Regions from separate parts of the Pseudomonas retamae genome, predicted to be linked through region 3. Evidence: predicted binding sites of a transcription regulator. Region 3 holds the regulator's gene; each other region holds the start of a gene.
What was found. The regulator FliA, encoded in region 3, starts transcription of late flagellar genes. The targets are predictions, from matches to a motif close to CTAAAGTTTNNNNNNNNNNNGCCGNTAA.
Positions count from the first base shown of each region.

Region 1: the regulator FliA is predicted to act here: its motif matches at 2,125-2,152, upstream of ACGSLL_RS28255 (methyl-accepting chemotaxis protein).
Region 2: the regulator FliA is predicted to act here: its motif matches at 5,082-5,109, upstream of motA (flagellar motor stator protein MotA).
Region 4: the regulator FliA is predicted to act here: its motif matches at 2,074-2,101, upstream of ACGSLL_RS27970 (methyl-accepting chemotaxis protein).

Region 1 covers NZ_JBIEIL010000006.1:282,274-289,512, reverse strand. Annotated here, with positions in the region: gene ACGSLL_RS28255 (methyl-accepting chemotaxis protein) at 1-2,088, opposite strand, end outside; gene ACGSLL_RS14655 (M48 family metallopeptidase) at 2,346-3,164, shown strand; gene ACGSLL_RS14650 (TMEM165/GDT1 family protein) at 3,295-3,879, opposite strand; yybP-ykoY riboswitch at 3,968-4,092, opposite strand; gene ACGSLL_RS14645 (methyltransferase) at 4,143-5,141, opposite strand; gene ACGSLL_RS14640 (2-hydroxyacid dehydrogenase) at 5,175-6,140, opposite strand; gene ACGSLL_RS14635 (LysE family translocator) at 6,381-7,010, shown strand.
Region 2 covers NZ_JBIEIL010000004.1:230,216-237,454, reverse strand. Annotated here, with positions in the region: gene ACGSLL_RS09885 (molecular chaperone) at 1-1,659, opposite strand, end outside; gene asd (archaetidylserine decarboxylase) at 1,737-2,597, opposite strand; gene rhdA (thiosulfate sulfurtransferase) at 2,594-3,430, opposite strand; gene ACGSLL_RS09870 (HDOD domain-containing protein) at 3,473-5,011, opposite strand; gene motA (flagellar motor stator protein MotA) at 5,178-6,029, shown strand; gene motB (flagellar motor protein MotB) at 6,033-7,073, shown strand.
Region 3 covers NZ_JBIEIL010000011.1:202,787-210,025, forward strand. Annotated here, with positions in the region: gene ACGSLL_RS21575 (protein-glutamate methylesterase/protein-glutamine glutaminase) at 1-98, opposite strand, end outside; gene ACGSLL_RS21580 (chemotaxis protein CheA) at 148-2,421, opposite strand; gene ACGSLL_RS21585 (protein phosphatase CheZ) at 2,476-3,264, opposite strand; gene ACGSLL_RS21590 (chemotaxis response regulator CheY) at 3,282-3,653, opposite strand; gene fliA (RNA polymerase sigma factor FliA) at 3,821-4,561, opposite strand; gene fleN (flagellar synthesis regulator FleN) at 4,558-5,388, opposite strand; gene flhF (flagellar biosynthesis protein FlhF) at 5,505-6,845, opposite strand; gene flhA (flagellar biosynthesis protein FlhA) at 6,857-7,239, opposite strand, start outside.
Region 4 covers NZ_JBIEIL010000024.1:14,535-21,773, reverse strand. Annotated here, with positions in the region: gene ACGSLL_RS27985 (TonB-dependent siderophore receptor) at 1-316, opposite strand, end outside; gene ACGSLL_RS27980 (FecR domain-containing protein) at 404-1,405, opposite strand; gene ACGSLL_RS27975 (sigma-70 family RNA polymerase sigma factor) at 1,405-1,905, opposite strand; gene ACGSLL_RS27970 (methyl-accepting chemotaxis protein) at 2,217-4,097, shown strand; gene ACGSLL_RS27965 (SRPBCC family protein) at 4,220-4,687, opposite strand; gene ACGSLL_RS27960 (amino acid adenylation domain-containing protein) at 4,711-7,239, opposite strand, start outside.

The sequences.
Region 1 (7,239 bases), on a different contig from region 3:
CCCTGCACTCGCCGAACTCGATTCATCCGCGCCGCCCGCCACTTCGTTGGCCACCTGACCGATATTGATCACGTTGCGATTGATGTCATCGGCCACCGCACTCTGTTCTTCCGCCGCGCTGGCGATCTGCGTGTTCATGTCGTTGATAACCGACACGGCATGAGTAATCGTCTCCAGCGCCTCGGCGGCTTTCGCGGCGTGTTGCACGCTTTCGTCGGTGCGGTTCTGACTGTCTTCCATGACCCGCACCACATCGCGGGTGCCTTGTTGCAGTTGCTGAATCATGGACTGGATTTCTTCGGTGGCTTGCTGGGTTTTCTGCGCCAGATTGCGCACTTCGTCCGCCACCACCGCAAAGCCGCGACCCTGCTCGCCGGCGCGCGCCGCTTCGATTGCCGCGTTCAATGCCAGCAGGTTGGTCTGCTCGGCAATCCCGCGAATCGCTGTAAGGATCGCGTTGATGTTCTCGCTGTCCTTGGCCAGGTTTTGCACCACGTCGACCGCTTTGCCGATTTCCTTGGCGAGCACACCGATCGAGTTCGAGGTGTCGCGCACGATCTGCATGCCCTGAGTAGCCGCCTGATCGGCATGGCTCGCGGCTTGCGCCGCCTGGGTGGCATTGCGCGCCACGTCTTGCGCAGTGGCGGTCATCTCCTGCACGGCCGTGGCGACCTGATCGATTTCGGCCATTTGTTTCTGGATGCCGATATTGGTGCGAATGGCGATGTCGGCGGTGTGTTCCGAAGAATCGCTGACGCTCTGCACCGAGGTCACCACTTGGGTGATCATCGCTTGCAGTTTGGCGAGGAAGGTATTGAAGCCCTTGGCAATCGAGCCAAGTTCATCGCTGCGGTCACTGCTCAGGCGGCGAGTCAGATCGCCTTCGCCCTGGGCGATGTCATTGAGCATGGCGACCATCTGCTTGAGTGGCCGGGCGATGCCATGGCCGACCAGCCAGATCACCAGCAAGCCGAGGCCGGCGATCAGCAAACCGACCATGGCCATGCCGAAGGTGTCGGATTTACGCTGGGCATCGAGGTCGGCCTGCAGCGCTTGCAGATCGGCCATCACCGCGTTGAGTGGCAGTTGCAGCATCAGCGTCCAGCGTGCGTCGGTCTGACCGATGCCGAACGGCAGGTACAACTCGATCCGGCCCTTTTCCTTGTTAACGGAGTAAGTCACTTCGCCGCGCTTGAGGTTGGCCATGTTGGCGGACTGTTCGGCATCGAGAATGTCGCTGACCTTCTCGCCGAATTTGCTCGGGTCCTTGGTATAAGCCACGATCCGGCCATTGCCACCGACCAGGGCCATTTCGCCGGCTCCGCTGTAGAGTTTCTGGTTGGCACCCAGCAGCATTTCCTGAATGAAGTTCACCGACAGATCGGCGCCGACGATGCCCTGGAAAGCGCCGTTGAGCATGATCGGTTCGATAAACGAGGCGAGCATGACGACCTTGTCGCCGACCTTGTACGGCGCCGGATCAATCACGCAGGGTTTCTTGTTTTCCTTTGAGCACAGGTAGTACTCGCTGGCGCGCACGCCGGTCGACAGGGTTTTCTGGTCATCGACGTCGACCAGTTTGTCGAGGCCGAGGGTGCCGTCCTCGTTGCGGAACCACCACGGCAGAAAGCGCCCGTTGCTTGCGTCGATGCCGACCACGCTGGTACCGACGTAGGCCGCGTCATTGTGATCGAGCGCATTCTTTTCCCAGCCAATGTACGTGCCGAGAATCTTCGGGTTCTTTTCGACGTTCTCTTTGATCAGGCTGATCAGTTGCTCGCGGCTGACGCTCAGGCGCGGCTGGCCATCGGCGCCCGGCGTACCGAGCAGCGCGTTGACGCGCACCAGGCCGCCGGCAATCAGCAGCGGTGCTTCGAGTTCCCGCTGGATCTGGCTGACCTGGGTTTGCGCCAGCGCGGTCAGGCGCTGCTCGATGACCTGCTCGAACTGCGCCTGGGTGCGTTGTTGCACCATTGCCTGAGTGCGCGCGCCGGCAAACAGCGCATACAGCACCAGCGCCGCGACCACGCTGAGGACAATGGCGCCGGCCAGGGCGGCGACGGAAAACTGGATCGACTTGAACTTCATGGGAGCTCCGCAGGCAAGAGAATATCTGCGAAAGTTTTATCGGCGGCTGCTGCGGGGCCATGAGTGGCGCTGGTCGGAATCGGTCTGACATGTCGTAAATCGGCTGCTGCGTGACGCAGTAGTTGTGTGGCTGGCGGTCGCCGGGATTTTTTTCAATGCGGGAAATGTCTGAGAAGCCACTGCTACATGTCCGTTGTATCTGGCGTCTATACAATTACCCGCCTAGGATACGCCACAGGTTTTCAGGGAGCTTTTCAATGAACAAGACATTGGTTGTTAGTGCACTGAGCGCAGCGCTGTTGCTGGCCGGTTGTCAGTCGGTCAACACCACCAGCGGCGGCGCCGTCGGGGTGGAGCGCAAGCAGTACATGTTCAGCATGCTGTCCTCGCAAGAGGTCGACCAGATGTATGCCCAGTCGTATCAGAAAACTGTTGGCGAGGCGTCCAGCAAAGGTGTGCTGGACAAGACCAGCCCCGAGGCCAAGCGAGTGCAGGCGATTGCCAACCGCTTGATCGCCCAGGCGCCGAATTTCCGTCCGGATGCGGCGCAGTGGCAGTGGGAGGTCAATCTGATCAAGAGCGACGAACTCAACGCCAACTGCGGTCCTGGCGGCAAGATCATTTTCTACACCGGGCTGATCGACAGCCTGAAGCTGACCGACGATGAAATCGCTGCGGTCATGGGGCATGAAATCGCCCACGCCTTGCGCGAGCACGGTCGCGAAGCGATGTCCAAGGCTTATGGCATCGAGATGGCCAAGCAGGGCGCCGGTGCGTTGTTCGGTCTCGGTCAGGACAGCCTGGCCCTGGCCGACACCGTGGCCAACTACGGCATGACCCTGCCCAACAGTCGCGCCAATGAAAACGAAGCCGACCTGATCGGTCTGGAACTGGCCGCCCGCGCCGGCTACAACCCGAATGCGGCGATTACCCTGTGGGACAAGATGAGCAAGGCTTCGGAAGGTTCGCCGCCGGAATTCATGAGCACCCACCCGGCCTCGACCAGCCGGATTGCCTCGTTGCAGGCGGCGATTCCGAAAGTCATGCCGCTCTACGAAAAAGCCCCCAAATCCTGATCAGCTTGACGGTGATCGTTCCCACGCTCCGCGTGGGAATGCATCAAGGGACGCTCCGCGTTCCAATGGGACGCAGAGCGTCCCCGGCTGCATTCCCACGCAGAGCGTGGGAACGATCCTTCTCTCAGGGTTAAACCCAGCCGCTGCTCTGCATCGCCTTGTACACCGCGACAATTGCCAGAATGAAAAACGCCGAAGCCGCGAGGCGACGGATCAAGGTCAGTGGTAACTTGTCCGCCGCGAAATTACCCGCCAATACCACCGGCACGTTGGCAATCAGCATGCCCACGGTGGTGCCGATGATCACCAGCCACAATTCCGGATACTGCGCGGCGAGCATCACTGTGGCGATCTGGGTCTTGTCGCCGATTTCGGCAAGGAAGAACGCAATCAACGTGGTCAGGAACGGGCCGAACTTTCGCGCGGTGCTGGCTTCGTCGTCATCGAGCTTGTCCGGCACCAGCGTCCACAGGGCTGTGGCGGCGAAGCTGGCGGCGAGAATCCAGTGCAGAACGCTGTCGGAGAAGAAACTGCCGAACCAGGCGCCGACCGCACCGGCTGCCGCGTGGTTAGCCAGGGTCGCGGCGACAATCCCGGCGATGATCGGCCAGGGTTTGCGGAAGCGAGCGGCCAGAATCAGCGCGAGCAGTTGCGTCTTGTCGCCGATTTCGGCCAAGGCAACGATTGCGGTGGGAACGAGTAACGAGTCCAGCATCAGGGATTTCCTAAGGGGCGGGTCGACACGGCTATGACACGTACAGCCTTCCCGCCCCGGGTAAGGTGTGCGTGTCATAGGTCTTGTCAAACCCTGCGATCCGTCTGGTGCGGACGCTTGGGTCGCATACGCCATGATCTGAGGATCAAGTATGTTGACGTATGCCGGACGAGCTTGGCGCTCGTGGGAGACTACTCCCCTAGGACGGAGCGGATTCTGCCTAGGCTAATCCGTTTGGGCAAGCGACTTTTTGCAAAGCGGTTTCAGCCGCGCTTGGCCCGATAGATCCGGAAACCATTGCCTTCGGCCTTGATTGCACAGACGCCCAGATGCTCTTCGATCAACGGCTGATACTTCAGGAAGCTGTTCGCGACCAAGCGCAGTTCGCCGCCGTTTTTCAGATGTTTGGCCGCTTTTCGCAGCAAGTTTTCCGTTGCGAAGTAATCCGTGTGCACACCGACGTGGAATGGCGGGTTGCTCAGAATTGCGCTCAAACCCATCGGTGCAGCATCGATGCCATCGCCGGTCAGCACCTCGGCTTCAAGGCCATTGGCGGCGAGGGTCAGACGGCTGCTGGCGGCAGCAAATGCATCAACGTCGAGCAACGTGACTTGATTGTGCGGGTAGCGACGTTTGACCGCTGCGCCGAGCACGCCAGCGCCGCAACCGAAGTCGAGCAAATGGCCGCTTGGCAGCTTGTCCAGATGCTCCAGCAGCAGGGCGCTGCCGCGATCGAGGCGACCGTGGCTGAACACCCCCGGCAGGCTGATGACTTTCAGCGGGCCTTCGGCCGACGGCAGTTCGTAGGTCTGCGCCAGGCTTTCCAGCGATTTGGTTTCAGGCGCATTGGCTACGGTGACCTGCCAGAGCTGGCAATGCCGAGCGCTGTCGAGTTTGCGTGGTTTGCCGAACGGATGGAGCTGTTTCGCCGCACCTTCAATGCCGCTGCGTTTTTCCCCGACCAGAAACACCTCTCGACCGGCCAGACGCGAGGCGACGGCGTTGAGGATGTAATCGGTCAGGTCCTTGGACTTGGGCAGGAACACCACCGCGCTGTCGAATTCGCGTTCCGGGATGTTCACGCCAAAATCGCTGCGACCTTCGAAACGGGCCTCCAGCGCGGCTTGATCGCCGGCATGCCAGCACCAGCCGAAGGCATTTGGCAGGCGTCCGAGCAAATCGTCGGCGGGCAAACCGGCGAGCAACAACGAACCTTGAAACCATTCAGGCTGACGAAGCAGTACTTCACTGCGCGGATCCATAACTGCTCCTCGAAAAAAAAGTGCCGCAGTTTATCAACTGACGACCCGCAGCGCCTTAGCGCTGAAGAACGCCTGCGCGTTTTCACTGAGTTGGCCGACGATGCGCTGGCGTGCTTCGCGGCTGCCCCAGGCGTTATGCGGCGTGACGATCAGGCGCGGAATGTCGTTTGCCAGTAGCGGATTGCCCTGAGCTGGCGGCTCGACACTCAGCACATCCGTCGCCGCGCCGCCTAGGTGCCCGTTGCGCAGGGCCTCGGCCAGCGCCTGCTCATCGATCAGGCCGCCGCGTGCAGTGTTGACCACGAACGCACCGGGTTTTAGCAAGGTCAGCTCGCGTGCACCGATGAAATGGCGGGTGTGGTCATTGAGCGGGCAGTGCAGGGTCAGGGCGTCGATCTGCGGCAGCAGTTCATCCAGTGGCACGCGATCGGGGCGGGCAGGGCGCCCCGGAATCTGCCCGAGCAACACGCGCATGCCGAACGCTTCGGCCAGCCGCGCCACGGCGCCGCCGAGTTCACCGTGACCGAGCAGGCCAAGGGTTTTGCCTTCGAGTTCAACAATCGGATAGTCGAGCAGGCAGAACTGCTTCGCCTGCTGCCAGCGACCTTCGCCGACGGCTTTCTGATAGTCGGCCAGCCGTGTGGCGAGGTTGAGCAGCAGCATGATCGTGTGTTGCGCCACGGATGGCGTGCCGTAGCCCTGGCAGTTGCACACCGTGATGCCTTGCGCATGCGCGGCGGCGAGGTCGACGTTATTGGTGCCGGTGGCGCTGATCAGGATCAGTTTCAGTTGTGGATTGGCCGCCATGGCGGCCGCGTCGATCACGACTTTGTTGGTGATCGCCACGCTGGCGCCGTGCAGACGTTCGGCAACCTGCTGCGGCGTGGTCTGGGCAAACAGCTGCAGTTCGCTGAAACAGTCGCGCAGCGGATTGAGGTCGAGGTCGCCGAGATCCAGCGACGGGTGATCGAGGAATACCGCGCGGTGCGTGTTCGTCATCAACTGTACCTTTTGTGCGAAGAGCGTAGGGCGTACTCTGCCGAGCCTACCAGATGAAACAATTGGTTACTCAGTAGCGGAAAGTATCAAGGACCTGTGGGAGCGAGCCTGCTCGCGAATGCCTTTGTTCATTCAATACTTTTGTTGGCTGACCCAGCGCTTTCGCGAGCAGGCTCGCTCCCACCGGGACAGCGTCCGCGCCGTGAGACCAGTTTGAATAACCGATCCTGAGGAGCCCCCATGTACTGGACCGAGTTCTTGACCGTTGCATTGATTCACCTGCTGGCCGTCGCCAGCCCCGGCCCGGATTTCGCCGTGGTGGTGCGCGAGAGCGTGACCCACGGTCGTCGCGCCGGTACGTGGACGGCGCTGGGTGTCGGCACGGCGATTTTCCTGCATGTCGGTTATTCGCTGCTGGGCATCGGCCTGATCGTGTCGCAATCGATCGTGCTGTTCAATGCGTTGAAATGGGCGGCAGCGGCGTATCTGCTGTACATCGGCTTCAAGGCATTGCGCGCGCAACCGGCGAAAACAGTGACGGATGATCTGCACAAGGAAGCGGGTGTGCGCACCGTGCGTGGCGCCTTTACTTCGGGGTTCGTGACCAACGGCCTGAACCCGAAAGCCACGCTGTTCTTCCTGTCACTGTTCACCGTGGTGATCAATCCGCACACACCCTTGGCAGTGCAGGCCGGTTACGGCGTTTACCTGGCTGTGGCCACCGCAATCTGGTTTTGCCTGGTGGCGATGCTTTTCAGTCAGCACCGCGTGCGTGCCGGTTTCGCTCGCATGGGCCACTGGTTCGACCGCACCATGGGCGCGGTGCTGATTGCTCTCGGCGTGAAAATCGCGTTTACCGAGATGCACTGATCGCACATACGCATCCATCTTTGTGGGAGCGAGCCTGCTCGCGAAAGCGATGATTCATGCACCGATGATGGCGACTGAACTGGCGCCTTCGCGAGCAGGCTCGCTCCCACAGGTCTTTTCTGTTCCAGGCAGGCCTATGATGCTGGCGCTAAGCTAGCATTTGTACGGCTGTGCAAATCATTCCTTTGGCTGATTTGACTGTCATGCAGGCGCACTAGAGTACAAAGCT
Region 2 (7,239 bases), on a different contig from region 3:
GCTGTGCGTACTCGCCACGCGCCGATCCAGCCCGGCGCGATGCTCTTCGCCCTGGGTGTTGATCAGCACTTTCTGACCTTCCTGGAACGGCAACCGCGGCGTCAACAGGGTGGCCGGCAAGTCGATGGCGCTGATCTCCGGTAACAGCAAGCCGCGCAGATACTGGCTGTGGTCATCTTTTGAGCGTACCAGTTGCAGCCCGCACGGCTGGGCATGCGGCGCCACCAACTCGATACCCATTTGCGTGCCGCCACCGCGTACCTGGCGTATCCAGCGAATCACCGCGATGCTCCAGCTTTGGCTGGCACTGTCGCGAATGCCGAGCATTTCCCCGGCCTGCAATTCGGCCGGCACTTCGTTCGGCCATGCCAGGCAATAACCGCCGGGGCTGTGATTGATCACCGGCAGGGCGTAGGTTGGATAATCGGCTGTGGCTTCGCTACCTTCATCTTCGATCAATTGGTCGTACTGGATTTCTTCGTAGGGCAGGTATTCGTCGTTGCTTTGTGGCGCCGCGTCGTAAGCCTGGCTCCAGCTGTCCTTCTCGCCCTTGGCGACCACTTGGCTGAAGTTCGCCGGGCGCGCCCCGGGGTGCTTGAGCAATTCGCTGAAGGTGCGTCCGCCACCGAGGTAGAAGTGCAGGGCGCTCATGCCTACGCACACGGTCAGGTTGCCTTGGCCGGGAGTGCGTTGAAAGCTGCGCTCGGCGGTCTGGCCCCACGTGGCGTGCAAATGTTGCAGGGTATCGAGGCTGAGCCCTGCGGGGATCGGCAGCGCCGCGGCCGATGGCTGATTCAGCTGCGCTTCGAGGGCGATCACCAGCGGCTGCGGATCGAAGCTGAGCAGGCTGCTGCGTTGCTCGCTGCGAAACATGCTGCGGTAACGCGGGCCGACGTCCAGTTCGGCGCTGATCGCAAACAGACCGGTGTCTGGCCCGGCGGGCTGCAACTTGAGCAGGGTGCTCCACGGCTCCAGCGCTTCGCCCAGCCGCGCGATCTGATTCTGCCGTAACTGATTGCACCGGGCACTGCCCAATAGCAGCGCGGCGATGTAGGTCTGCTCCAGGCTCAGTTCAGGTGTGAGGCTGGCCAGATCGTCATGCACGGGTCGATGTTGCAATTGCAGTTCGACCGCGTTGCGATAGAGCTGATGCAGTTCAAACCACAACTGCTCCGGTGGCGCGCTGTACAGCTGAGTGGCGCGCAGCAGTTGGCCTTTGAGGGCGTGCGCGGCCCTTTGCAGGGCGGTACTGACCAGTGCCGCGCGTTCCTTGCGGTACTTCGGCACAATGCGCAGGACGATCTGTATGTAGCCGATCGCCAAATGGCCTTGCAGTGCCTGGCACAGATTGCTGATCTTGCGCGAACGCTCGTCGAGCATGATCGCCTGATGCAGAAAGTGTCGCTCCAGATGCTGGCAGACGAAATACACTTCCGGGCGCAGCAATTCGAGCAACGCGAGGCGGTTGTCGCTGGGCGTGAGCAGTTGGTTGAGTTCGCCCAGGCACTGATACAACTGGCGGGCGGTTTCGCCGATGTTGGCTTTGGGCAGACGAGCGATCCAGCGCTTGAGGTCGCGCGGGCTCGCTTCGCAAAATGACAGGCGCGGCTGACTCGGAGTCGGGGCGCGCAGCCGGAGTGGGGAATTGGTCTGGCTCATGCCAAAAACCATAGCAGCAAATGGCAGGGTGCGGGAGCAGCACCGTGCTGCACCCGCTGCGCCCGACTGCTTTGTAATCAGGCTTTCGGCAGTGCCAGGCCTTGGCCCATTTGCACTGGCGAACCGGCCACCAGTTCTTCAGCCCACTTCACCTGATCCGGGCCAAACAACACGATCGCCGTCGAACCGAGCTTGAAGCGCCCTAGTTCCGCACCTTTTTCCAGATGAATCGGCGCACGTGCGGCTTCGTCATAGCGAAAGGTTTTCAGCTCACGCTTCGGCGGCGTGACCAGGCCGGCCCAGACAGTTTCGATCGAAGCAACGATCATCGCACCGACGAGAACGACGGCCATCGGCCCGCGTTCGGTGTCGAAGATGCAAGCTACACGCTCGTTGCGGGCGAACAGTTCCGGCACGTTTTCGGCGGTGGTCTGGTTGACCGAAAAGATCCGCCCTGGAATGTAGACCATTTCGCGCAAAGTGCCGGCCAGCGGCATGTGCACGCGGTGGTAGTCCTTGGGCGACAGGTAAATGGTGGCGAAGTCGCCGCCCATGAACGGCGCTGCATTGGCCGCGTCACCGCCGAGCAATTCGAGCACGCTGAAGCTGTGGCCCTTGGCCTGGAATACGCGACCGTGCTCGATCGGGCCGAGCTGGCTGACCGCACCATCGGCCGGGCTGAGAATCGCGCCCGGGGTCTGGTCCAGCGGACGCGCGCCGTCCTTCAGGGCGCGGGTGAAGAAGGCGTTGAAGTGCTCGTACGCGGTCAGGTCTTCGACCAGCGCTTGCGACATGTCCACCTGATAACGCTTGGCGAACCACTGGGTGAAGGCATTCTTGAACCAGCGCACGCGGCACTCGGCAATGCAGCCAGCCAGACGCGACAGCAGGTGATGCGGCAGCAGGTACTGGCTGAGGATAAACAGACGCTCTTTCATTGATTTTCCTTGGAAGCTTGAATCTCGACGGGCGTGTCGGGGTGGTTGCCCCATTCGCCCCAGGAACCGGCGTAGCCTTTGACCCGCGGATAACCGAGGGACTTGGCCACCAGATACGTGAAGCCCGACCGGTGATGGGTCTGGCAGTGGGTAATGATTTCTTTGTTCTTGGTGATCCCGAGCTGTTCGAGGATCTTCGGCATATCGGTGCGGATGCGTAGCTGACGCGCTTGGTCCATGCCGGCGGTCCATTCGAAATTCACCGCGCCGGGGATGTGGCCGCCCTTGGCAGCGAGGACTTTCTCGCCGGAATATTCCAGCGGCCCGCGCGCATCCCAGATCGCCAGATCGGCGGCGCCGAGGCGGCTTTGCAGGTACTCGCGGGTAGCCGTCGGCTCGTCGTGCAGGGTCAGCGCCACCGGGCCACCGACGGCGGCCGGCACCTGAATCGACATGGGCATGCCATCCGCAAGCCACGCCGGCAGGCCACCGTCTATATAGTGGTATTTATTGTGGCCGATCACATCGAGCAGCCAGATGAACCGTCCGGCCCAGCCGCCGCCCTCGTCGTCATAGACCACGTAGACCGCATCCGGGCGATGCCCCAGCTCACCGAACAACGCCTGCAGATCGGCTTGCGCTGGCAACAGGCCCGGTGCCGGTGGTTGGCCGAGCTGGGTGCGTTTCGGGTCGACAAAACGTGCGCCGGGCAAGTGACCTTCGGCATACCGGGCAGGGCTGGTCAGGTCCACCAGAATCAGTTCCGGGGACTCCAGGCGCGGCAGCAGATCGCTCGGCTCGATGACGAGCGGCAAGCCAGAGAAGTCAGACATGTGAGGTCTCCAGAGCACAAAGGGGAGGATTGTAGCGCAGGCTCATCGGCCACGGCTGCTAAAGCTGTGCAGGGCTTTTTCGATGCATTGTGCGGTCTTGCCGAAGGCCTGCACGGTGATATCGGCGAACGGCCCACCGCCTTGGTCGGCAACCACGATCATGATCACCCGGCCGTTGTTGACCAGCGAGCGCAGGAATAAATGTTCGCCACGGAACAGCGTGCGCAGGCTCGCTGGCAACAGCGCGGAAAATTGCGCGTTGTTTTCCGGGGTGATGCGCACCTGCGCCTGTTGCGACAGCAAGCGTTGCAGCACTTTGCTTTGACTGACGACGAAGCTCAGCGCGCCGGCTTCCTTCGGCAGGCCGGCGGTCTGATGCACGCGCAGCGTCGAGTGCGTGCGGTCGGCCATCAGAATCATCACCCGGCGCATGCCGCTGGCCACCAGCGCATCGCGCGCGGCGACGGTCAGGCTCATGGCGTTGGTGAAGCGGCTCGGTTCGGCGAGCAGCTCGGCGCATTGCCGACGCCATTCGCTGAGGTCATCGGATGATGGCGCCGCCGCAGGCAACATTCCCGCCGGCAAGCGTCGCGTGCCCCACGGCCACAGCAGCCCAACCGCCGGGTGCCACAAGTCCGGCATGGCGTGCTGGCGCGCGCTGTTCGCCGCTTGCTGGTGCAGCTGTTGCTGCACTTCGTCCATCGGGATCTGTAGATAAAGGCTGGTCAGGTACTGCCAGCGCTCACTGTGCGGACTGTCCCAGGCCTGATGCGCCGACAGTGCCAACCCGTTGGCCAGCAGCACGGTGTTGGCCGGCTGATTGAGCCAGCGGCGCAGGGTCGGGTCATCGTCGAGGCGGTTTTGCTGACGCAGCGGATGTTCGCTATCGCGGGCGATACGCAACACCTTCACCAGTTCACGCTGTTCGTTGAGCAGCAATTTATAGCCTTGCTGGACCCAGATCGGCAGATGCCAGGCCTCAACCAGCGCATCGGCAATTTTCAGCAGGCGCACGCCAAACAATTGCTTCTCAACGAGATGCGCCGGTTCGCGTTTGTGGATCACCCGCAGCTCCCATTCCTCAAGCAGTTGCGGAAAGGTCAGCGCTAGCGGCCACAGCGGTGACAGAAACAGCAGGCTGCCCCAATGAATGTCCTGCCACAGCCGCGCCAGGCGACTGGCAAAAAAACCGTTGGCCTGTTGCGTCGCGTGCTGGCTGATCAACTGCAACTGGCGTAGAGCCTTGGGGATCTGCATCTGCGGTTCGGCGGGCAGGCGTGCGAGCAGTTCTTCGGTTCGAGCGAGGCCAAGGCGGTTGATGGCGACCTCGAGATTTTCCGCCGGCGTGGCCATCGTGCCGTGGGTGTGACGATTCGCCTCACGCAGGATGCTCAAGGCCAGCGCCGGGCTGTCCTGCATCAGATCGGCGATGTCGCGCAGCGAGCTGCGATTGTCGCGGATTGCCCGGCAGACTTTGTCGTGAGCGGCTTGCGGGACGGGCAGGCGGACGCTGTCGAGCAGCTTTACCCAGCCGTCGAGAGTGGTCGGTTTTGCGTGTGGGACGTTCGTTTCATTAGCCATGTCTGGACGGAATCTTCACTGACTGTAGACGCGCCCGGCATGGGCTAAATTGGCTTTTCGCCTGAACTGGCTATAGTCTGGCGCAGTTTTGCCGATAAGTAGAAGAAGAGATTTTTTAACTTCCGAATATGACCTTGAACCCGACTTAAACAAGTACCTTCTACCTATGGCTAAAATTATCGGCATCATCGTCGTATTCGCGAGCGTGCTCGGCGGATACGTGCTCTCCCACGGCAAGATTGCCGCCCTGATCCAGCCCTTCGAGGTGATGATCATCGGCGGTGCAGCACTGGGCGCGTTCCTCCAGGCAAACCCCGGCTACATGACCATGCACGTGCTCAAGAAATCCCTGAGCATGTTCGGTTCGCGTTTTACCCACACCTTCTACCTGGAAGTGCTCGGGCTGATCTACGAGATCCTCAACAAGAGCCGCCGCGAAGGCATGATGGCGATTGAAGGCGACATCGAAGACGCCGCCGCGAGCCCGATCTTCGCCAAGTACCCAGCGGTGCTCAAGGATGAACGCATGACCGCGTTCGTCTGTGATTACCTGCGCATCATGTCCTCCGGCAACATGGCTCCGCACGAGCTCGAAGGCCTGTTCGACATGGAACTGTACAGCCTGAAGGAAGACCTCGAGCACCCGTCGCACGCGGTCAACGGCATCGCCGATGGCATGCCCGGTTTCGGTATCGTCGCGGCGGTACTCGGTATCGTGGTGACCATGGCCTCGCTGGGCGAAGGCGACCAGGCGTCGATCGGTCTGCACGTCGGTGCGGCACTGGTCGGTACGTTCTTCGGTATTCTCGCGGCGTACGGTTTCTTCGGCCCGCTGGCGCACTCGCTGGCTCACGATGCCAAGGAAGAACTCAACGTCTACGAAGCCATCAAGGCCTCGCTGGTGGCCTCCGCATCCGGCATGCCGCCGTCGCTGGCCGTTGAGTTCGGGCGCAAGGTTCTGTACCCGGCGCACCGTCCGAGCTTCGCCGAGCTGGAACAAGCGGTTCGCGGTCGATAAGTCATGGAAAATAATCAGCCGATCATAGTCAAGCGCGTCAAGCGCATTGCCGGCGGGCACCACGGTGGGGCGTGGAAAATCGCCTTCGCCGACTTCGCCACGGCGATGATGGCGTTCTTTCTGGTGTTGTGGCTGCTGTCCACGGCTACGCCGGAACAGAAAATCGCCATCGCCGGTTATTTCAAGGACCCGGTCGGTTTCTCCGAAAGTGGTACGCCGTACATCATCGATCTGGGCGGTACGCCGACCCTGGCGCCGGAAAATACCCTCAACCCGGAAGTGAAGTCGCAGCCGCAGCCCGATAAGGTCACGGTCGACACTGAGCAGGTTGAAGGCATGGCCGAACAGGTCGAGAAGGAGCGTCTGGAGCTGTTGCTGCAAGAACTGCAGAACAAGGTCGACGAGAACCCGCAGCTGCAGAAGTTCAAAGACCAGATCCTCTTCGAGATTACGCCGAACGGCTTGCGCATCCAGATCATGGACGCCGAGAACCGGCCGATGTTCGACTCAGGTTCCGCACGCCTGAAGCCGTACTTCGAAGACATCCTGCTGGCCATGGCCGACACCATCAAAGCGGTGCCGAACAAGATCAGCATCAGCGGCCACACCGACGCCAAGCCGTACATCGGCACCGGCGACTTCGGCAACTGGGAACTGTCGGCCAACCGCGCCAACGCCGCCCGGCGTGCCTTGGTCGCTGGCAGCTACCCGGATGCGCAAGTGGCGCGGGTGGTCGGTTATGCCTCGTCGGCGCTGTTCGACCGCGAGAACCCGTTCAACCCGGTCAACCGCCGCATCGATATCGTCGTGCTGACCAAGAAGGCCCAGGCAGCCATCGAGGGTGCACAGGGCGCCGATGCCGCCAAGCCAGCGGATCAGAGTCAGAACGGGGCTGCGCCGGCAACGCCTGCTGATCCGAATGCACTGCCGGCGGACCAGCAACCGGTGCCTGCGCATGAGCTGCGTGAGCGGTTGAATCTGTTTGATGATGCCGCGCCGAAGCCGGCTGAGCCGGGTGGGGCGGCGCCAGCGCCGAAGCAGTGATGGATAAAAAAGCCGACAGTGATGTCGGTTTTTTTTGCCTGGTTTTCGGCTTGAGGATTACTGTGCCGCGAAGGTCGCAGCCCCTCACCCCAGCCCTCTCCCGAGGGAGAGGGAGCCGATCGGGGGATGCTGGAGCTCAACGTCGACCTGATCGTGCTCTGCTGAA
Region 3 (7,239 bases):
GTGCCGACCACCTGAATGCTCGGATCCGCAGAAAGAATTTCCGAGACGCGGCGGCGGAAAAACCCCGAATCGTCCACCACCAGGACTTTGACTGCCATAAACACTCCATTAGGTGCAGCGGGACGTCAGCGCCCCGCCGCCCCGGATTCAAATACGCTTTGTGGCGTAACGCTTGAGCATGCTTGGAACATCGAGAATCAGTGCAATGCGGCCGTCACCGGTGATGGTGGCGCCGGACATGCCCGGAGTGCCCTGCAGCATTTTGCCCAATGGCTTGATGACCACTTCTTCCTGACCGACCAGTTGATCGACGACGAAGCCGATCCGCTGGGTGCCCACCGAAAGGATCACCACATGGCCTTCACGCTGCTCTTCGTGAGCGGCGGAGCTGACCAGCCAGCGCTTGAGGTAGAACAATGGCAGCGCCTTGTCGCGCACGATCACCACTTCCTGACCATCGACGACGTTGGTGGTCGACAGGTCGAGGTGGAAGATCTCGTTGACGTTGACCAGCGGGAACGCAAACGCCTGGTTGCCCAGCATGACCATCAGCGTCGGCATGATCGCCAGGGTCAGCGGCACCTTGATGACGATCTTCGAGCCCTGGCCCTTGGTCGAGTAGATGTTGATCGAACCGTTGAGCTGGGAAATCTTGGTCTTCACCACGTCCATGCCGACACCGCGGCCGGACACGTCGGAGATCTCGGTCTTGGTCGAGAACCCCGGGGCGAAAATCAGGTTGTAGCACTCGGTATCGCTCAGGCGATCGGCCGCGTCCTTGTCCATCACCCCGCGTTTTACCGCGATTGCACGCAGCACGTTCGGGTCCATGCCTTTGCCGTCGTCGGAAATCGACAGCAGGATATGGTCGCCTTCCTGCTCGGCCGCCAGCACCACACGACCGCCACGGGCCTTGCCTGAGGCTTCGCGTTCTTCCGGCGACTCGATGCCGTGGTCGACGGCGTTGCGCACCAAGTGGACCAGCGGGTCGGCCAGGGCCTCGACAAGGTTTTTGTCGAGGTCGGTTTCTTCACCCACCAGTTCCAGGTTGATCTCTTTCTTGAGCTGACGAGCGAGGTCGCGAACCAGACGCGGGAAGCGCCCGAAGACCTTCTTGATCGGCTGCATCCGCGTTTTCATCACGGCGGTCTGCAGGTCAGCGGTGACCACGTCGAGGTTCGACACGGCCTTGGACATGGCTTCGTCGCCGCTGTTGAGGCCCAGACGCACCAGACGGTTACGCACCAGCACCAGCTCGCCGACCATGTTCATGATCTCGTCGAGCCGCGCGGTGTCGACGCGCACGGTGGTCTCGGCTTCGCTCGCCGGTTTTTCAGGCGGTGGCGAGGCAGGCGCACGGGCCGGGGCCGGTGCAGCAGCGGCGGCTGGTTTTGGCGTTTCGGCTTTTGGTTCAGGCTTAGGCGCGGCTTTTGGCGCAGCAGCAGCGGCAGCAGCCGGAGCCTTGGCGGCCGGCATGGCCACGCTTGATGCGGAGCCAGCAGTGGCAGCGCCGGCGTCAAACTTGCCTTTGCCGTGCAATTCGTCGAGCAGCGATTCGAATTCGTGATCGCTGATCAGGTCGCTGCCGGCTGCGGCGGCTGCCGGGGCGGCGGCTGCAGGTGCCGAGGCGATTGCCGATTCCAGCGCATCGACAGCAAAGTTGCCCTTGCCGTGCAACTGATCAAGCAGCGCTTCGAATTCATCGTCGGTGATGTCGGAGCTGTCGCCCTTGGCCGGTGCGGCGGGCGCTGCGGCGGTCGGTGCGACTGCGTCAACGGCGAACTGGCCTTTGCCGTGCAGCTGATCGAGCAACGACTCGAACTCGGCGTCAGTGATTTCATCGCTGGCCGGCACCTCGGCGGCTGGCGCAGGGGCCGCAGCGGCCGGGGCTTCGGCTTCGGCCTTGACGGCGTTCAGCGAGTCCAGCAACTGCTCGAATTCGTTATCGGTGATGTCGCCGGATGCGTCGCCTTCGACGACCAGTTCTTCGATCATCTCGGCCACTGGCGAAGCCGGGGCTTCGTCAGCGGTTTGCGGCTCGGCCAGACGCGCCAGCGCGGCCAGCAGCTCCGGCGTGGCGGCGGTGATTGGCGCACGCTCGCGGACTTCGCTGAACATGCTGTTCACCGCGTCCAGTGCCTCGAGCACGACGTCCATCAGTTCGGCATCAACGCGACGCTCACCCTTACGGAGGATGTCGAACACGTTTTCGGCGATGTGACAGCACTCCACCAGCTCATTGAGCTGAAGGAAGCCGGCGCCCCCTTTTACAGTGTGGAAACCGCGAAAAATTGCATTGAGCAGATCTGCGTCATCCGGGCGGCTTTCCAGCTCGACCAGTTGTTCGGACAGTTGCTCAAGAATCTCGCCGGCCTCAACCAGGAAATCCTGAAGGATCTCTTCATCGGCGCCGAAGCTCATTAATGGGGTGCTCCTACAGGTCTAAAAACCCAAAAAACCCGAATTCAGAAATTCTTAGAATCCAAGGCTGGATAACAAATCGTCCACATCGTCCTGACCGGACACAACGTCTTCTCGTTTATCGGCATGAATCTGCGGACCTTCACCCTGCGAGAGATGTTTTTGTGGATCTTTTTCCGCAAGCATCGCGGCACGGTCATGTTCGATGCCCGCAAAGCGGTCGACCTGACTGGCCATGAGCACGAGTTTGAGCAGATTGCTTTCGACTTCGGTGACCAGTTGGGTCACGCGCTTGATCACCTGACCGGTGAGGTCCTGGTAATCCTGGGCCAGCAGGATGTCGTTGAGATTGCTCGACACCGCACGGTTGTCCGTGCTGCTGCGTGACAGAAAACCGTCGACCCGGCGCGCCAGCTCGCGGAACTCTTCAGCCCCGACCTCGCGACGCATGAAGCGACCCCAATCGGCGCTCAACGTCTGGGCTTCATCAGCCAGACTGTTGACCACCGGCGTGGCGCTTTCCACCAGATCCATGGTGCGGTTGGCCGCGGCTTCCGTCAGCTTGACCACATAGCCCAGGCGTTCGGTGGCGTCGGTGATTTGTGACACTTCCTCGGCCTGCGGCATGTGCGGATCGATCTGGAAATTGACGATCGCACTGTGCAGTTCACGCGTGAGCTTGCCCACTTCCTGATACAGGCCACGGTCACGGGTCTGATTGAGCTCATGGATCAGTTGCACCGCGTCGCCGAACCTGCCTTTTTCAAGGCTTTCGACCAGTTCGACCGCGTGTTTTTTCAGGGTCGATTCAAAATCGCCCTGTGAAGATTCGTTATGCTCCATAGCTCCCCCGCGCGTTCTCAGCCGATGCGTTCGAAAATCTTCTCGATTTTGTCTTTCAACGCCTGAGCCGTGAAAGGTTTGACCACGTAGCCGTTCACACCGGCCTGAGCGGCTTCGATGATCTGCTCGCGCTTGGCTTCAGCGGTCACCATCAGCACCGGCAGGTGCTTGAGTTTTTCATCGGCGCGCACGTGGCGCAGCAGGTCGATACCGGTCATGCCCGGCATGTTCCAGTCCGTTACCAGAAAGTCGATGCTGCCGCTGTTGAGGACCGGAATGGCGGTTACGCCATCGTCGGCCTCGACGGTATTGGTGAACCCAAGATCGCGCAGCAGGTTCTTGATGATCCGCCGCATCGTTGAGAAGTCATCAACGATGAGGATTTTCATGTCTTTGTTCAATTCGACCTCCAAGCAGTCTTAAACGCGCCCAGCACCTGGACGCGCCACTTCAATCAATCGGCGCAGCACTTAAAGTTTGTCTGGAGCACAACGGATCGAGACCGGCGCCGCTTACCACCGCACCAGCCTCGTTTCGCAGTGTCCCCACACTGCCTTCAGCGCGCTCGCCACTCCCCCAAACGCCCCCGCAAACGGGCCGCGCACTGGCTGTGTAACTGGCTGACCCGCGATTCACTGACGCCAAGGACTTCACCGATTTCCTTGAGGTTCAGTTCTTCGTCGTAGTACAGCGCCAACACCAGTCGCTCACGCTCCGGCAAATTGGCAATCGCGTCCGCCAGCGCCGTCTGGAAGCGTTCATCTTCCAGATCGCGTGACGGCTCCATATGAGCACTGGCGCCATCCTCGTGCAGCCCTTCGTGTTCGCCGTCCTGCAAAAGGTCGTCGAAACTGAACAGGCGGCTGCCCAAAGTGTCATTCAGAATCCCGTAATAATCGTCGAGACTCAATTGGAGTTCGGCCGCAACCTCGTGATCTTTAGCGTCACGGCCGGTTTTAGCTTCAATCGAGCGAATTGCGTCGCTGACCATCCGGGTATTGCGGTGGACCGAGCGTGGCGCCCAGTCCCCTTTGCGTACTTCGTCAAGCATCGCGCCGCGGATTCGAATGCCCGCGTACGTTTCGAAACTGGCGCCTTTGCTGGCGTCGTATTTGGTCGACACTTCGAGCAGGCCGATCATCCCGGCCTGGATCAGGTCTTCGACCTGCACACTGGCCGGCAACCGTGCCAGCAAGTGATAGGCAATGCGCTTGACCAGTGGCGCGTAACGCTCGATCAATTCGTACTGCGCGTCACGCGCCGACTTCTTGTAAAGATTCATGCCACTGGCGGTCATATCACAGGCCCTGCGGTTTGCTGCACGAGACGCTCGACGAAAAACTCCAGATGGCCGCGCGGGTTGGCCGGCAACGGCCAGGTGTCGACCTTCTGCGCGATGGCCTTGAAGGCCAGGGCGCATTTGGAGCGTGGAAAGGCTTCGTAGACGGCGCGTTGTTTCTGCACGGCCTTGCGCACGCTTTCGTCATACGGGACGGCGCCTACGTATTGTAGGGCGACGTCAAGGAAACGGTCCGTGACCTTGGTCAACTTGGCGAACAGGTTGCGGCCTTCCTGCGGGCTCTGCGCCATGTTGGCGAGGACGCGGAAGCGGTTCATGCCGTAGTCGCGGTTGAGCAGTTTGATCAGTGCGTAGGCGTCGGTGATCGAGGTCGGCTCGTCACACACCACCAGCAACACTTCCTGCGCCGCGCGGACGAAACTGACTACCGAGTCACCAATGCCCGCAGCGGTGTCGATCACCAGCACGTCGAGATTGTCGCCGATGTCGCTGAACGCCTGAATCAGGCCGGCGTGCTGCGCCGGGCTCAGGTGGACCATGCTCTGCGTGCCGGACGCCGCCGGCACGATGCGAATCCCGCCCGGGCCCTGCAACAGCACGTCGCGCAATTCGCACCGGCCTTCGATGACGTCGGCCAGCGTGCGTTTGGGGGTCAGCCCCAGCAGAACGTCGACGTTCGCCAGACCGAGGTCGGCGTCCAGCAGCATGACCCGACGGCCAAGCTCTGCCAGCGCCAGCGACAAGTTCACTGACACGTTAGTCTTGCCGACGCCACCTTTGCCGCCGGTCACCGCGATCACCTGTACGGGATGCATGCTGCCCATGTTATTTCTTTACCTTGTCTTGCATAGACGGAGGCCACATTACTGGCTGCGCGTTCCGGATCGGAACAATGCGTGGCAGACCATCGATGTAGGTACAAAAACTGTTCATGATTACCTCAGCCAACCTGCTTGGTCGGGCTGTGATAGATATCAGCGAACATGTCAGCCATGGCTTCTTCGCTGGGTTCTTCCTGCATTTGCACGCTGACGGCGCGGCTGACCAGTTGATGACGGCGCGGCAGATGCAGATCATCCGGAATCCGTGGGCCATCGGTCAGGTACGCGACCGGCAATTCATGACTGATCGCCAGGCTCAACACTTCACCAAGACTGGCTGTTTCATCCAGTTTAGTCAGAATGCAGCCGGCCAGCCCGCAACGCTTGTAACTATGATAAGCGGCGGTTAGAACCTGTTTCTGGCTGGTGGTTGCCAGGACCAGATAATTTTTTGAGCGAATGCCACGCCCGGCCAGGCTTTCCAGCTGCATGCGCAACGCCGGATCGCTGGCCTGCAGACCGGCGGTATCGATCAGCACCACGCGCTTGCGCAGCAGCGGATCGAGCGCCTGCACCAGCGACTGGCCCGGATCGACGTGGGTCACCGGCACATTGAGGATGCGCCCCAGAGTCTTGAGTTGTTCCTGCGCACCGATGCGGAAGCTGTCCATGCTCACCAGCGCGACATTCTGCGCGCCGTACTTGAGCACATAACGCGCCGCCAGCTTGGCCAGCGTGGTGGTCTTGCCCATGCCGGCCGGGCCAACCATGGCGATGACACCGCCCTCTTCCAGCGGCTCGACTTCCGGCACGGCAATCATCCGCGCCAGATGCGCGAGCAACATGCGCCAGGCCTGACGCGGCTCTTCGATGTCAGTGATCATCGACAGCAGATCGCGCGACAGCGGGCCGGACAGGCCAATGCGCTGCAAACGGCGATACAGATTGGCTTGCGCCGGGCGGCTGCCCTGCAGCTGATTCCAGGCCAGCGTGCCGAGCTGGACTTCCATCAGCTCACGCAGGCTGTTCAATTCAAAACGCATCGAATCCAGCGCACGCGGATCGACGCCCGCCGAGGCCTGCGCAGGCGCTGCGGCCGGACGCGCCGGCGCGGCGTAGGTCGGCTCGGTCAACGGTTCGGCAGCGGTCAGCGGCAGGCCGGCCGTCAACGGCAGCCCGGCGAACAACTGCTGATTGGTGTTGCCGTCGGCTTCGCCACGCAGGCTCAATTCGGCCTGAGCGGTGACGATGCGCGACTGGGTCTTGCGCAGCTCGTCCTCGAGTTCCATGTTCGGAACCCGTGGCGCCAGCGCCGACAATTTGTAATCCAGAGCCGCCGTCAACTCGACGCCGCCGGCAATGCGGCGGTTACCGATGATGGCGGCATCAGCGCCCAGCTCATCGCGAACCAGCTTCATGGCCTGACGCATATCGGCGGCGAAAAAACGCTTAACTTGCATAAACCACTACCTCAGCCGTTGGGCCCTACTGTCGCAACGATGGTCACTTGCTTGTTGTCCGGTATTTCCTGGTAGGCCAGCACATGCAGTCCGGGGACGGCGAGGCGGCCAAAGCGCGAGAGCATCGCGCGGATCGGGCCGGCAACCAACAGGATCACCGGCTGACCTTGCATTTCCTGACGCTGCGCCGCTTCGATCAACGAACGTTGCAGCTTCTCGGCCATGCTTGGCTCCAGCAGAACGCCCTCTTCCGAGCCTTGTCCTGCCTTCTGCAGACTATTGAGCAATATCTGTTCCAACCTTGGTTCCAATGTGATCACAGGCAGCTCGGACTCAGTGCCTACAATGCTTTGGACGATTGCACGGGATACGCCGACCCGCACGGCAGCCACCA
Region 4 (7,239 bases), on a different contig from region 3:
AATGGCTCAGCGCCTGATCAGTGGAATATTCGCCCCGTACCCCCGGTGACTGCCGCCCCTGAGTCTGCTGCGGGGTCATGGACAGGGTGATGCCCGCCTGACGGGCAAACTGATTCAATGCCTCGTCCAGCGGCCCCGCAGCGATGTCATAGCGTGGGCTGACCGCGCCGGCAGTGACGTCAGCGGCGAGGCTCAGGCCGGGCAATACACCGATACTCAGCGCAGTAGAAAACAGCGCGGCGCGAACAGCGTGCCGCAGCAGACTCGATTCAACGGTGAAATTCAGAGAGTTCTTACAGTGGGCGCGGACAGTCATTGTAGGTTTCCGTAGGAAGTCGCAAACGCTTGGATTGAAGTGCTTACTGACTAAGCCGAAGCCCTTGCGAAAACCCGCCAAAAAATTTCACACCGCACGTTCCACGCTCACCCACCAGCGTGTCCGGTAACGCAATTGCACCGGCAGCGTCTGCGGCAGCACCGCCAACAGCTTGTCCGTGTCCTCCAGCCGGAACACCCCGGACAGGCGTAGATCGGCAATCTGCGCTGCACAATTGAGCACGCCATGACGGTAGCGCCCGACTTCATTGAGAAAATCACCGAGGCGCATATTGCGCGTGACGATCAAACCATCGACCCACGCGCCGGCGTCCATATCCGGTGCCGTCACCGGACGGATCTGCAGGTGGTCGATGCGGTAGCTCTGGCCGGCGAAGGCTTCGATCGAATGGCCACCGGAAACAATGGCAACGCGGCCGCTGGTGACAGTAAGCCGGCTGCAATCGTCGTCCTCACGCAGGATGAAGCGGGCGCCAATGGGCGCGTACATGCCGTGACGACTTTGCACGCGCAGCGGGCGATCGAACGGCGCGCCTTCGTCGGAGCCGCCACAACTGACGATGATCTCGCCGCGAGTGAGTTTGATCAGCCGCTGCTGCGCCGTGTAACGCAGATCCACCGCGCTGGCGGTGTTGAGTTCGATGCGCGTGCCATCGGGTAATTGAAAACCGCGCTGCTCACCCGTTGCGGTGGCGTAATCGGCGCTCCACTGCTGCCAGGCGCCGCTGTCCTTGGCCAGCCACGCGGCGGAACCCATCAGCAATGCGCCTGAGAGCAACTTCAAGGCCTGCCGCCGGCCGAGACCTTGCGCACTGTTTTCCAGGGTGTTGAATGCCACTTGTGCGCCGGGCACCGCACGCAGGTTGCTGCTCAGTTCGGCGTGCAACGACTGCACACGCTGCCAGGCCAGTTCGTGTTGATGATGTTCGGCCCGCCATTGTTCGCACTGGCGGTTCAGGCGCGAATTGCCGTGGTTGTTGCGCAGGCGCAGCAGCCAGTGAATGGCTTGTTTGACCACTTGCGGTGGCGGCTCGGCGCGGCGGCCAAGTGCAGCGTTGTCCAGCGACATCAGTGCGCGTACCGCAAGACGTAACAGTGATATAGCGCCTCGGCGACGTAGCGTTCCACCGAGCGCAACGACAGCCCCAGCTGCTCGGCGATCTGCTTGTGGGTCAGACCTTCGCACTGCGCCAGCAGAAAGGCCTGGCGCACCTTCGGTTTCAATCCTTCAAGCATGCGCGCGATGCTTTCGAGCAGTTCGACGATCAGGGCGCGGGCTTCGCTGCCTGGCGTTTCAGCTTCGGGCAAATGGGCAATGGTTTCCAGGTAAGCCCGCTCGATTTCTTCGCGGCGCCAATGATCGATCACCAAGCCACGGGCGATGGTGCGCAGGAATGCGCGAGGGGCTTTGAGCTCCAGGCGTTCGCTGCGCTGCAGCAGACGAACGAAAGTGTCCTGTGCCAGATCCGCCGCATCCGCTGCGTTGCCCAGCCGCATGCGCAACCAGGTGTTGAGCCAGCCGTGGTGACAACGATAAAGCGTCTGTACCGCAAACTCGGGGGAGGACATGAACGCGACAGCCTGGACGTCACAAATGATAATTAGTCGCATTGTCTTCAAGGGTCGCAGAATTTGCAACCGCTGCTCACGCAACGCGCGGAAAAATCTTCCCTCAGCCGCTCTGGCCCGCCGTTCGGCGGGAATCCGACAGAAACGCGATCCATTTCCAACGCAACCCTAAGATTTCTCCCTCGCGTGCCGACAGACTGGTGAGACATGCGTGCACCAAAGTAGAGCGGCCGGAAGAACGCTGCCTGCGCTGTACATGGAATGTTGCATCCGGAACGCATCCCCACTTTTGGCATAAGAAGTCCCATGAAATGAATCTAAAGTTCAGCCACAAAATTCTGCTGGCCGCCTCGGGCGTCGTGGTCCTGGCGTTCGCGCTGTTCACGCTCTACAACGACTATCTGCAGCGAAGCACCATTCGCCAGAACCTTCAGTCTTCCGTTCAGCAGGCCGGTGACCTGACCGCCAGCAGCGTGCAGAACTGGATGAGCGGGCGGATTCTGGTGCTGGAAAACCTCGCGCAGAACGTCGCGCATCAGGGTAAGGACGCCGATCTGCCGGGGCTGGTCGATCAACCGGCGTTCACTTCGAATTTCCAGTTCACCTATGTTGGCCAGGCCAACGGTGTGTTCACCCAACGCCCGGACGCGAAGATGCCGGACGGCTACGATCCGCGTCAGCGCCCTTGGTACAAGCAAGCGGTGGTCGCAGACAAGACCATGCTGACCCCGCCGTACATGGCCGCGGTTGGCGGGCTGGTAGTGACCATTGCCATGCCAGTGAAAAAGAACGGTGAATTGCTCGGCGTGGTCGGTGGCGACCTGAGCCTGGAAACCCTGGTGAAAATCATCAACTCGGTGGACTTCGGTGGCCTCGGCCATGCGTTCCTGGTCAGTGCTGACGGTCAGGTGATCGTCAGTCCGGACAAGGATCAGGTCATGAAAAACCTGAAAGACATTTACCCGAACACCAGCGTGCGCATCGAGAAGGGCAACCAGAACGTCGTGCTCAACGGCGAGGAGCGGATTCTGTCGTTCACCCCGGTCAACGACCTGCCGAACGCGCAGTGGTACATCGGTCTGTCGATCGATCACGACAAAGCCTACGCGGCGCTCAGCCAATTCCGCACCTCGGCGCTGATCGCGATGTTTGTCGCCGTGGCTGCCATTGCTTTGCTGTTGAGCCTGTTGATCAACGTCTTGATGCGACCGCTGACCACCATGGGCCGCGCGATGCAGGACATCGCTCAGGGTGAAGGCGATCTGACTCGTCGTCTGTCGGTAGAAAGCAAAGACGAGTTCGGCGAACTGGGCAGTGCCTTCAACCAGTTCGTTGAACGGATTCACGCGTCGATATCCGAAGTGTCTTCGGCGACCCGCCACGTGCACGACCTGTCGCAACGGGTCATGGCGTCGTCGAACGCATCGATCGTAGGCTCTGACGAACAAAGCGCGCGCACCAACAGCGTCGCGGCGGCGATCAACCAACTGGGTGCCGCGACCCAGGAGATCGCCCGCAACGCTGCCGATGCTTCGCAACACGCCAGTGGCGCCAGCGAGCAGGCCGACGACGGGCGTCAGGTAGTCGAGCAGACGATTCAGGCGATGACCGAGCTGTCGCAGAAGATCAGTCTGTCGTGCACGCAGATCGAAACCCTCAACGCGAGCACCGATAACATCGGCCACATTCTCGATGTGATCAAAGGCATCTCGCAGCAGACCAACCTGCTGGCGCTCAACGCGGCGATCGAAGCGGCGCGTGCCGGTGAGGCCGGGCGTGGTTTTGCGGTCGTGGCGGACGAGGTGCGTAACCTTGCCCATCGCACTCAGGAGTCGGCGGAAGAAATCCACAAGATGATCACCTCGCTGCAGGTCGGCTCGCGTGAAGCGGTGACCACGATGAACGCTAGTCAGGCGTCCAGCGAGCAAAGCGTCGAGGTGGCCAATCAGGCCGGTCTGCGTCTGGTCAGCGTGACCCAGCGCATCGGCGAAATCGACGGCATGAACCAGTCGGTGGCCGCGGCCACGGAGGAGCAGACGGCCGTGGTGGAAACCCTCAACGTCGACGTCAACCAGATCAACCTGTTGAACCAGCAGAGCGTGGCCAACCTCAACGAGACGTTGAAGGATTGTGATGCGTTGTCGCAGCAGGCCAACCGCCTGAAGCAACTGGTCGATAGCTTCAAGATCTGACCTCAAATCAGACCGCGTTATCGTTCATCGCGAGCAGGCTCGCTCCCACATTGGAATGCATTTCCCTGTGGGAGCGAGCCTGCTCGCGAAAGCGGTCTGACAATCGCCGCAAATCCAAAGCCTTAAACAAACAGCTTCAGCACATTCCCCATCGCATCATCGGCAAACCCCTGCACAAAATCCCTGAACCCCGGCAACGCTTCCTCCCCGCCCGAGGCCGGTTCGGCAATGATCGTCCAGGTTGCGCGGGATTGCCCTTCGCCCAGCGCCTCGACATTCATCGCCGCCCACAGGTTAGCCACGCCCAAGGTGTTGTAAATCGTCGTCCAGGTCATGCTCCGCGCCTGCTCATCGCGGGAGTTGAGCTGCTCGACTACCACATTGCCGTCCTTGAAGATTTTCTTGCGCAGCGAGGACACGCCCTCGCCGGTCATTTCGATGTGCGACAGCGCCGGAATGAAACGCTCGAAAGCGCCAAAATTGCCGACTATCGCCCAGACCTGCGCGGCGTCCGCCGGCACGTGTACCGAAGACATGACGTGGCAGCCATGCGGGTTTTTGATCAGGGTGTCCGGTTGCAGATTGCTCATGGTGTTGCTCCTTTTTTGTGGCGTCAGATGAAGTTGATCTGTTTCAGGTAATCGCAGCCGCGACGCAGCAGCGCCGGGGATTTTTGCGGGTAATGCGCGCCCATCTGCTGCACGCCGGCTTCAGCGTTGGCGTGACCGATCAGGGAGATGTCGCCGATGTCTTCTTCAAAGCCGTTGAGGTAAAAACCGAGCACGCCGAACAGCGCGTTGTCGGCGTCGACCCGGCTCAATTGCTGTTGCCAGTCGGCGACGCTGACTAGCGAAAACTCGCTGCCGGTCTCGCGGAATGAAGCGACGTAGGCGTCCCAGCTCAGCGGCTCGGGGTTGTGCAGGTTGAACACCGCACGGTCAGGCGAATAACGGCTGGCATGGAAGGCGATGAAGCGAGCGAGGAAGTCCACCGGCATCAGATCGAAGTTCAGCGCGAAGGCCGGCACCTGACCGAGCTGGATCGAGCCTTTGAGCATCAGCATCAAACGGTTCTTGTGCGGCTGGCAGACGCCGCTCAGGCTGTTGAAACTGATGTTGCCGGGGCGATACACATTGACCCGCACGCCACGCTCGCGAGCCCGTTCGAGAATGCGCTCGCCAACCCACTTCGACAGGTTGTAGCCGTTGCGGATGTAGATCGGTGGCGTCGTCGCGGCCGGCAATTCCAGCACGCGGCCTGCGTCATCGACGTTGCTGGATGCCGACAATGTCGAGACGAAGTTGAAGACCTTTTTGCTCTGCCCTTCGCACAGGCGCAGCAGGGCGAAGATCGGCTCGACGTTGTCCGCGGCCAGCGACTCGTAATCGAGCACATGGTTGACGTTGGCAGCGTTGTGCACCAGCGCGCCGAACTCGCGATCGAGGCGCTGATAATCTTCTTCGCTCAGGCCCAATTGCGGCCGGGTGATGTCCGCCGCATAGACCCGCACGCGACTCAGATCCAGATGCTCCAGGCGGTTTTCCCGCAGTGACTCGGCAAAGCGCTGCGCGGCCGTTTGCCCGCCACCGTCACGCACCAGACAGGCGACTTCGCTGGCGCCCCAACCGAGCAGCGCCTCGACAATATGCACGCCGACAAAACTGTTGGCGCCGGTGACGATGACCTTGTGCACGTCGCCCATGCGGCTGATCGGCAACGTCTGGATATCCAGCATGCGCTCGGCATCGGCCATGGCCTGGGCGCTGAGCACGGCGCTGTCATCGGTGCCGCGCACCAAGGTTGCGAGCTTGGCGATGGTCGGCTGTTCGATGAAGCGATTGATCGAAATGCTACGGCCGAATTCTTCACGCAAACGCAGCAACATTCGCGACAACAGGATCGAATGGCCGCCCAGATTGAAGAAGCTTTCGTCGGTGGAAATATCGCTGTCCGGCAGCTCCAGCAACTCGGCCCAGATCTGCAGCAGCAGTGCCTCGTCGGCATTGGCCGGCAGGCATTTCGGCCCATCGTCCTTTACACTCACGGGCACTTCCAGCAACGCTTTACGGTCGACCTTGCCGTTGCTGGCGGAGGGCATGCCGGGGAGTTCAGTCCACGCCACCGGTTGCATGTAGTCCGGTAGAAACTGCCGGGCGTGAGCCTTCAGTTCGTCGCGGGCAGTCGCTGATTGCGGCTGAGCGAGAAAAGCCAGAATCCTGCGTTGACTGTCGATCACCACCGCGACCTGGCGGTACAACTGGCTCTCGCGCAGGCAGCGTTCGATCTCCTCTGGCTCGACGCGGAAACCGCGGATTTTCACCTGATTGTCGCGCCGCCCGCACAGCTCGATGCTCTGCTCGCCCCACCGCGCCATGTCGCCAGTGCGGTAGGCGCGCAGCGTTTGGCCGTCCGGTAGATGCAGGGTCAGGTAGCGCTCGGCTGTCTGCTGCGGATTGTTCAGATAGCCGAGACAGACACCGGGCCCGATGATGAACAATTCGCCAACGGTGTTCTCCACCACCGGTTGCAGATCGTCATCGAGAATCAGCACCTGGCTGTTGGCGATCGGCGCGCCAAGGCAGCGGTTGCTGTCGCCCGGTTGCAGTTGCCGCGCGGTGATCAGCACGGTGGCTTCGGTCGGGCCGTAAAGGTTGTGCAGGGTGCCCTGACGAGTCAGTTGCTCGATCACGAACGGCTCGCAGACATCGCCGCCGGTCATCACCTGCACGCCTTCGAGCTGCTCCAGTGGCAGGATGCTCAACAGCGCTGGCGGCAGGAAGGCGTGGGTTAGTTGCCGGCGCCGGATCAGCGCCACCAGTTGCAGCGGATCGCGCCGTTGCGTGTCGTCGGGCACCACCAGTTCGGCACCGCTGAGCAGGGTCGCGAAGATGTCGATCAGCGACGAATCGAAGCTCAGCGAGGAGAACTGCAGCACGCGACTCTCGGCCTGCAGCTGCGCGTAATCGGCGTACCACGCCGTGAAATGCGCGAGGTTGGCCTGGCTGAGCAATACACCCTTCGGATGCCCGGTGGTGCCGGAGGTGTACAGCGCCATGCACGGCGCGTCGGGCTCGGGGCGCTGGCGCATCAACGGCAGGTCTGGATTCGCTGCGGCGCTGTCGATGAGGCTGACGTCCAGCCC